2 regions of the Kitasatospora sp. NBC_01246 genome follow, and region 2 is predicted to be linked to the other one. Evidence: riboswitches for the same ligand, from Rfam matches in the RefSeq annotation. Region 2 holds a riboswitch; the other holds the start of a gene.

Region 1 (3,234 bases), 1.7 Mb from region 2:
CGACCAGGGTCTTGACCACGACCACGCGCATACCGGCCATCACGGCGGAGGCCGCGTTGGTGCCGTGCGCGGAGGACGGGATCAGGCAGACGTCGCGCTGCACGTCACCGTTGGCGTGGTGGTAGGCGCGGACGGCCAGCAGACCGGCCAGCTCGCCCTGCGAGCCGGCGTTCGGCTGGATCGAGACGGCGTCGTAGCCGGTGACCTCGACCAGCTGCTGCTCCAGCTGGCGGATCAGGGTGAGGTAGCCCTGGGCCTGGTCGATCGGCGCGAACGGGTGCAGCTGGCCGAACTCCGGCCAGGTCACCGGCTCCATCTCGGTGGTCGCGTTGAGCTTCATGGTGCAGGAGCCCAGCGGGATCATGCCGCGGTCCAGCGCGTAGTCGCGGTCCGACAGGCGGCGCAGGTAGCGCAGCATGGCGGTCTCCGAGCGGTGGCTGTGGAAGACCGGGTGGGTCAGGTACTCGTCCTCGCGCAGCAGAGCGGCCGGCAGCGCCTCGGCGCTCTCCGGGGTCTCGACGCCCTCGACGCCGAACGCGGCCCAGACGCCCGCCAGGTGCTCGCGGGTGGTGGTCTCGTCGGTGGAGACCGAGATCCGGTCCTCGCCGTCCTGGTACACGTTGATGCCGTGGGCGCGGGCGGCCTCGGCGATCGCGGCGGCGCGGCCGGGGACGACCGCGGTGACGGTGTCGAAGAACTCGCCGTGCAGCAGCTCGACGCCGCCGGCCCGCAGGCCCTCGGCGAGGGCGGCGGCGTAGCGGTGGGTGCGGCGGGCGATGTCGGCCAGGCCGTCCGGGCCGTGGTACACGGCGTACATCGAGGCCATCACGGCCAGCAGCACCTGGGCGGTGCAGATGTTGCTGGTGGCCTTCTCGCGGCGGATGTGCTGCTCGCGGGTCTGCAGGGCCAGCCGGTAGGCGCGGTTGCCGTCGGCGTCGACGGAGACGCCGACCAGGCGGCCGGGCAGCGAGCGGGCGTACTCGGCGCGCACCGAGAGGTAGCCGGCGTGCGGGCCGCCGAAGCCCATCGGCACGCCGAAGCGCTGCGAGGTGCCGCAGGCGATGTCGGCGCCGAGCGAGCCCGGGGACTTCAGCAGGGTCAGCGCCAGCAGGTCGGCGGCGACGGCGACGATCGCACCGAGGCCGTGGGCCTGCTCGATCACCGGGGCGAGGTCGCGGACCACACCGGTCGCGCCGGGGTACTGGAGCAGCACGCCGAAGACGCCGCGCTCGGCGATCTCGGCCGGGATGCCGGCGGAGAGGTCGGCGACGACGACCTCGACGCCGGTCGGCTCGGCGCGGGTCCGGATCACCGCGACGGTCTGCGGCAGGGTCTCGACGTCGACCAGGAAGACGCCGCCCTTGACCTTGGTGACACGGCGGGCCAGGGACATCGCCTCGGCGGCCGCGGTGCCCTCGTCCAGCAGCGAGGAGCCGGAGGTGGGCAGACCGGTGAGGTCGGAGACCACGGTCTGGAAGTTGAGCAGCGCCTCCAGACGGCCCTGCGAGATCTCCGGCTGGTACGGCGTGTACGCGGTGTACCAGGCCGGGTTCTCCAGGACGTTGCGCAGGATCACCGGCGGGGTGAAGGTGCCGTAGTAGCCCAGGCCGATCATCGGCTGGAGGACGGTGTTGCGACCGGCCAGCTCGCGCAGCTCGGCGAGGACCTGGGCCTCGCTGCGGCCGGCGGGCAGGTCCAGCCCGGTGATGGAGCGGATCGCCTCGGGCACGGCGGTGGCGGCGAGCTCGTCCAGCGAGCCGTAGCCCACCTGGGCCAGCATCTTCTCCTGCGCGGCGACGTCGGGGCCGATGTGGCGGTTCTCGAAGGGGCTGGCCTGCTCGAGCTCGGTGAGGGTCACGGGGGTGGTGGTGCGTCCCGCGTTCGGCTGGGCGTTCATGGTGGTCGAGGCCTCCTGGTCACGGACCGGCGGGGGTACGCACGCCGGGCGGCACCGCCGCTGCGGACGACAGCGGACAGGCCTGGGGCGGACGGACCCGACAGGCCTCCCCCTCTGTCATCGGGACCTGAGAGCTTCACCCGCGCGAGGCGCTGTGGCGCCCCGCCGGCTTGCACCGTCGGTGAGGGTGGTGCCGCCGGCTCCCTCGCCGGCAGTCCTGCCCTGCTTTCCAGAGTGACCTATCCCACACGGTACGGATGCCTGAGAGATTCCGGGGAGGAGTTGCTCCTTCGGCGCCCCGACCAGCGACTTCCGCTCTCGGGGACTCTCCCGAGCGGGCTCGGCGGTCGCGCCCAGGGTACCAGCGGCAGGCGCCTCGATCACGGGTGCGTCCTGGCAGGTGAACAGCCGGTCCGTGACCCGGACGGCGCAGCACCGGGCCCGTCCGGCCGCACCCCGGTCGCGCCGGTCCGGTTCATGGCTTTTGGTGTGAAGTGGCGGATGGGACGGGCGGGCCGGCCGCCGGCCTGCGGGCGTTCCGCAGGCTCGACGCACTGGAGGAAAGAGTGCAGACCGATATCGACCCCCGGGACCTCATCGGCCACAAGGCGGTCGACCGCAACGGAGACAAGATCGGCACGGTCGACGAGGTGTACCTGGACGACGCCACCGGGCAGCCCGAATGGGCGGCCGTCCGGACCGGCATCTTCGGCCGGGACGCCTTCGTCCCCCTGACCACGAGCGAGTTCTCCGGCGACGAACTGCGGGTGCCCTACGACAAGTCCCTGGTGAAGGAGTCACCGGACTTCGGCGTGGGCCAGCACCTGTCACCCGCCCAGGAGCTCCAGCTCTACCGCTACTACGGGCTGGACACCCAGGTGGACGGCCGGCCGTCGGCCGGCGACGGCTCCGGCTCCGAGCCGGCCGACCTCGACTTCGGCAGCGTGCCGGCCGCCGCCCCGGCGGCAGCGGCGGGCACCGCCCCGGCGGCAGCGGCGGGCACCGCCGCGGTGGCGGGCGTCGCCGCGGCGAAGCCCGCCGACCAGTCGGCCTCGGCGGCCCCGGCGAAGCCGCTCGCCTTCCACTCGGCCGACAGCATGGCCCCGCCCCTCACCGTCCCCCCGGCCGCCGACCTCGGCAAGCCGTCCGAACCTGCTACGGAGCCCAACGTGCGGACCCTCGACACCACCGCGCCCGCCACCCCGTCGGCGCCCGTCGCACCGGAGCAGCGCCCGCCGGCGGCCCCGCTCGTCACGGGCGGCCCCGACGGCGCCGAGGTGGCGGCCCCCCGGGCCGCCACCTCCGGTACCCCGGCGCCCGACCGCGCGGGCGCGGCC
Region 2 (3,234 bases):
CCCCGAACGGCCGGCTCAGGCCGGGTTGGTCAGGGCGTTGTACTCGTCGGCGCTGAGCAGCTCGTCGGTCGACTCGACGCGCACCTTGAACAGCCAGCCACCCTCGAACGGGGCGCTGTTGACCAGGGAGTTGTCGTCCAGGACGTCCTGGTTGACCTCGGTGATCTCGCCGGTGACCGGCGAGTACAGGTCGCTGACCGACTTGGTGGACTCCAGCTCGCCACAGGTCTCACCGGCGGTCACGGTCTCGCCGACCTCGGGCAGCTGCACGTAGACGATGTCACCGAGCGCGTCGGCGGCGTGGGCGGTGATGCCGACCGTGGAGACACCGTCCTCGACGGCGGTCAGCCACTCGTGCTCCTTGGTGTACTGCAGGTGCTGGGGGTTGCTCATGGCGTCATTCTCCAGGATGGGAAGCGGGTACGACGAAGCGGGCCGCCGGACGGACGGCTTCGACGTGGATCTTCGGGGTGGTCAGGCCCGGGCGGGCGCGCTCGTGAGGCCTCGGCGGGCGCGCCCGAGGGGCGTCAGCGGGCGCGCTTGTAGAACGGCAGCGCCACGACCTGCACGGGCTCGTGCTTGCCGCGCACGTCCACCGCGACGGTGGTGCCCGGGGCGGCGTGCGCCGCGTCCACGTAGGCGATCGCGATCGGCTTGCCCAGCGTGGGGGAGGGCGCGCCCGAGGTGATCCGGCCGATCGGCTCGCCGTCGGCGGTCACCACGGTGTACTCGGCGCGCGGCACGCGCTTGCCCTCGGAGACCAGGCCGACCAGCACCCGCGGCGGGTTGGCCTCGGCTGCGGCGGCGGCCTGCTCCAGGGCCTTGCGGCCGACGAACGCGCCCTCGTTGGTGGTCTTGTCGAAGCGGACCACCCGGCCGAGACCGGCGTCGAAGGGGGTCAGGTCGGTGGAGAGCTCGTGCCCGTAGAGCGGCATGCCGGCCTCCAGGCGCAGCGTGTCGCGGCAGGAGAGGCCGCAGGGGACGAGGCCGCGGCCGGTGCCGGCCTCGGTCAGCGCCGTCCAGATGTGCGCGGCGTCGCCCGGGTTGCAGAAGATCTCGAAGCCGTCCTCGCCGGTGTAACCGGTGCGGGCGAGCAGCACGTCGCGGCCGGCCACCTGGGCCGGGAGGATCGCGTAGTACTTCAGGCCGGGCAGGTCGGCCTCGGTGGTGTCGGCCAGGATCGCGGTGGACTCCGGGCCCTGGACGGCGATCAGCGAGTAGGTGTCGCGGTCGTCGGTGACGACGGCGTCGTAGCCCTTGGCGCGGGCGATCAGCTCGTCCAGCACCAGCTGGGCGTTGGAGGCGTTGGCGACGACCAGGAAGGCGTCCTCGCGCAGGCGGTAGACGATCAGGTCGTCCAGGATGCCGCCGTCCTCGGCGCAGATCATGGTGTAGCGGGCCCGCAGCTCGCCGAGCGCGGAGACGAAGCCGACCAGCGCGTGGTCCAGCATCGCGCCGGCCTGCGGGCCGGTCACGGTGATCTCGCCCATGTGGGAGAGGTCGAACAGACCGGCCTTGGTGCGGACGGCGAGGTGCTCCTCGCGCTCGCTGCCGTAACGCAGCGGCATGTCCCAGCCGGCGAAGTCGGTCATGGTCGCGCCGAGGGCGCGGTGCAGCGCGTCGAGCGCGGTGAGGCGGAGGGACGACATGGCCTGGAACTCCTCGGTCTGGGCACTCAGGTGTGCGCACGCCGGACCGGACCCGCTCGGGGACCGAGCCTGCGCGCGGGCATGCGGCGGCTGGGTCTCCCCATCTGTCGTCGAACCTGAGAGCTTCACCGCACGCGGGCCCGCAGCGCTTCACAGCTAACAGGACAGCATGGCGGCTTGCACCGTGGGTGGGCGCGCGACAGGGCCGTGCGCCGCTTTCCAGATGTGCCTAACCCGTGCGGTAGGGGGGCCTGAGAGATTCCGGGGAGGACTTGCTCCTTCGGCGCCGGCTGTACCGCCTCTCGGGGGTACTCCGGACTCTCCCGCGCGGGTTCGAGCGGCCGGTATGGAGTTGAGGTTCTCGGCGGGGAACACCCGCAGACGCGGACATCATGGCACGTCCCGGCGGAAGACGGGAGAGGGGCCCCGGGCCCGGCCCCGCCCGGCGGGCCCGGCCCGCACCCGCCACCGGTAGCCCACCGGTACCGCCCCGGCCCGTACCGACCGGTACCGGCGCGCACCGCGGCCCCGCCCGCGGGCCCGCTAGGCTGCTCGGCGTCGGCGGACAGAGGACGGTACAGCGGCGGATGGGGTACCCGGTGGAGCAGCAGCAGGGGTGGGGCGGCCCGGAGGCGGCGCCGCCCGGCGGTGGATGGCCCGCGAACGAGCTGGAGCAGGTGCTCACGGCCGCGCTCGGCGATCCCGGCGCGACCCCCCGGGTGTTCGAGGTGCTCGCCCGCAGCCAGGTGTGGATCCCGCTGCCGGCCGGCGGCGACCCGCAGGGCCAGGCCCTGGACCTGCCGACGATCGAGCTGGCCGGCGACCCCTACGTCCCGGTCTTCTCCTCGCAGGAGGTGCTCCTCCAGCAGGCGCCCGGGATGGCCTTCGCGATCGCGCCGGTCTGGGAGTTCGCCCGCGGGCTGCCGCTGGGCGTGGGCATCGCGGTGAACCCGGAGGCGCCGGTGGGCATCCCGGTGCCTCCGCAGGGCGTCGCCGAGCTGCGGCGCGGGCCGCGCGAGGACCGCTGGGACGCCCCGGAGGCGCCGACCGGCGGCCGGGTGGCGCTGCGCGAACCGGTGCCGGGCGAGGACCCGGAGGCCTTCCTGGCCGCCTGCCGGTACGAGCTCTCGGGCCTGCCCGGCGTCCTGACCGCCAGGCGGGCGCTGGCCAGCGTGGAGGGTGAGCCGACGGTGATGTTCGTCGGCGTCCAGCTCGATCCGGCGGCCCCGGCCGAACCGGCCGCCGTGAACGAGGCCCTGGGCCGTGCGCTGGGAACCGCGCCGCTGCCCGGCGGCGTCCACCTCGTACTGCTCGACCTCGCGGAGGACCCCGTGGTCGAGTGGCTGCTCAACCGGGTCCAGCCGTTCTACGCACGGATGTGACGCGTTCCTCCTCGCCCGGCACCGGGCCGGAGGCCACCGCCGGGCACGTCGGCGTGGCGGTGGCGGGTGGCGCCCCATAGGGTGCCTGCAGATGACCGCCGGGCCGGCGGCAGGTGAGAGAAGAAGAGGCGCAGCGAGGTGGGCGCATGAGTGCGGGAGCGGTAGCGGGCGGTGCACCGGGGCCCTGGGGCCAGGCACCCGCC

The links. A riboswitch is a leader RNA that binds a small molecule or an ion and turns the genes downstream of it on or off. The one in region 2 is predicted to bind glycine.
Region 1: it holds a riboswitch for glycine, as region 2 does, so the genes downstream of both, gcvP (aminomethyl-transferring glycine dehydrogenase) here and gcvT (glycine cleavage system aminomethyltransferase GcvT) in region 2, are expected to answer to the same signal.

What each region holds. Positions count from the first base shown of each region.
Region 1 is NZ_CP108484.1:7,303,934-7,307,167, reverse strand. It holds gene gcvP (aminomethyl-transferring glycine dehydrogenase) at 1-1,897, opposite strand, end outside; glycine riboswitch at 2,137-2,240, opposite strand; gene OG618_RS30990 (PRC and DUF2382 domain-containing protein) at 2,464-3,234, shown strand, end outside.
Region 2 is NZ_CP108484.1:5,616,760-5,619,993, forward strand. It holds gene gcvH (glycine cleavage system protein GcvH) at 16-393, opposite strand; gene gcvT (glycine cleavage system aminomethyltransferase GcvT) at 528-1,649, opposite strand; glycine riboswitch at 1,879-1,985, opposite strand; gene OG618_RS24470 (enhanced serine sensitivity protein SseB C-terminal domain-containing protein) at 2,237-3,031, shown strand; gene OG618_RS24475 (enhanced serine sensitivity protein SseB C-terminal domain-containing protein) at 3,178-3,234, shown strand, end outside.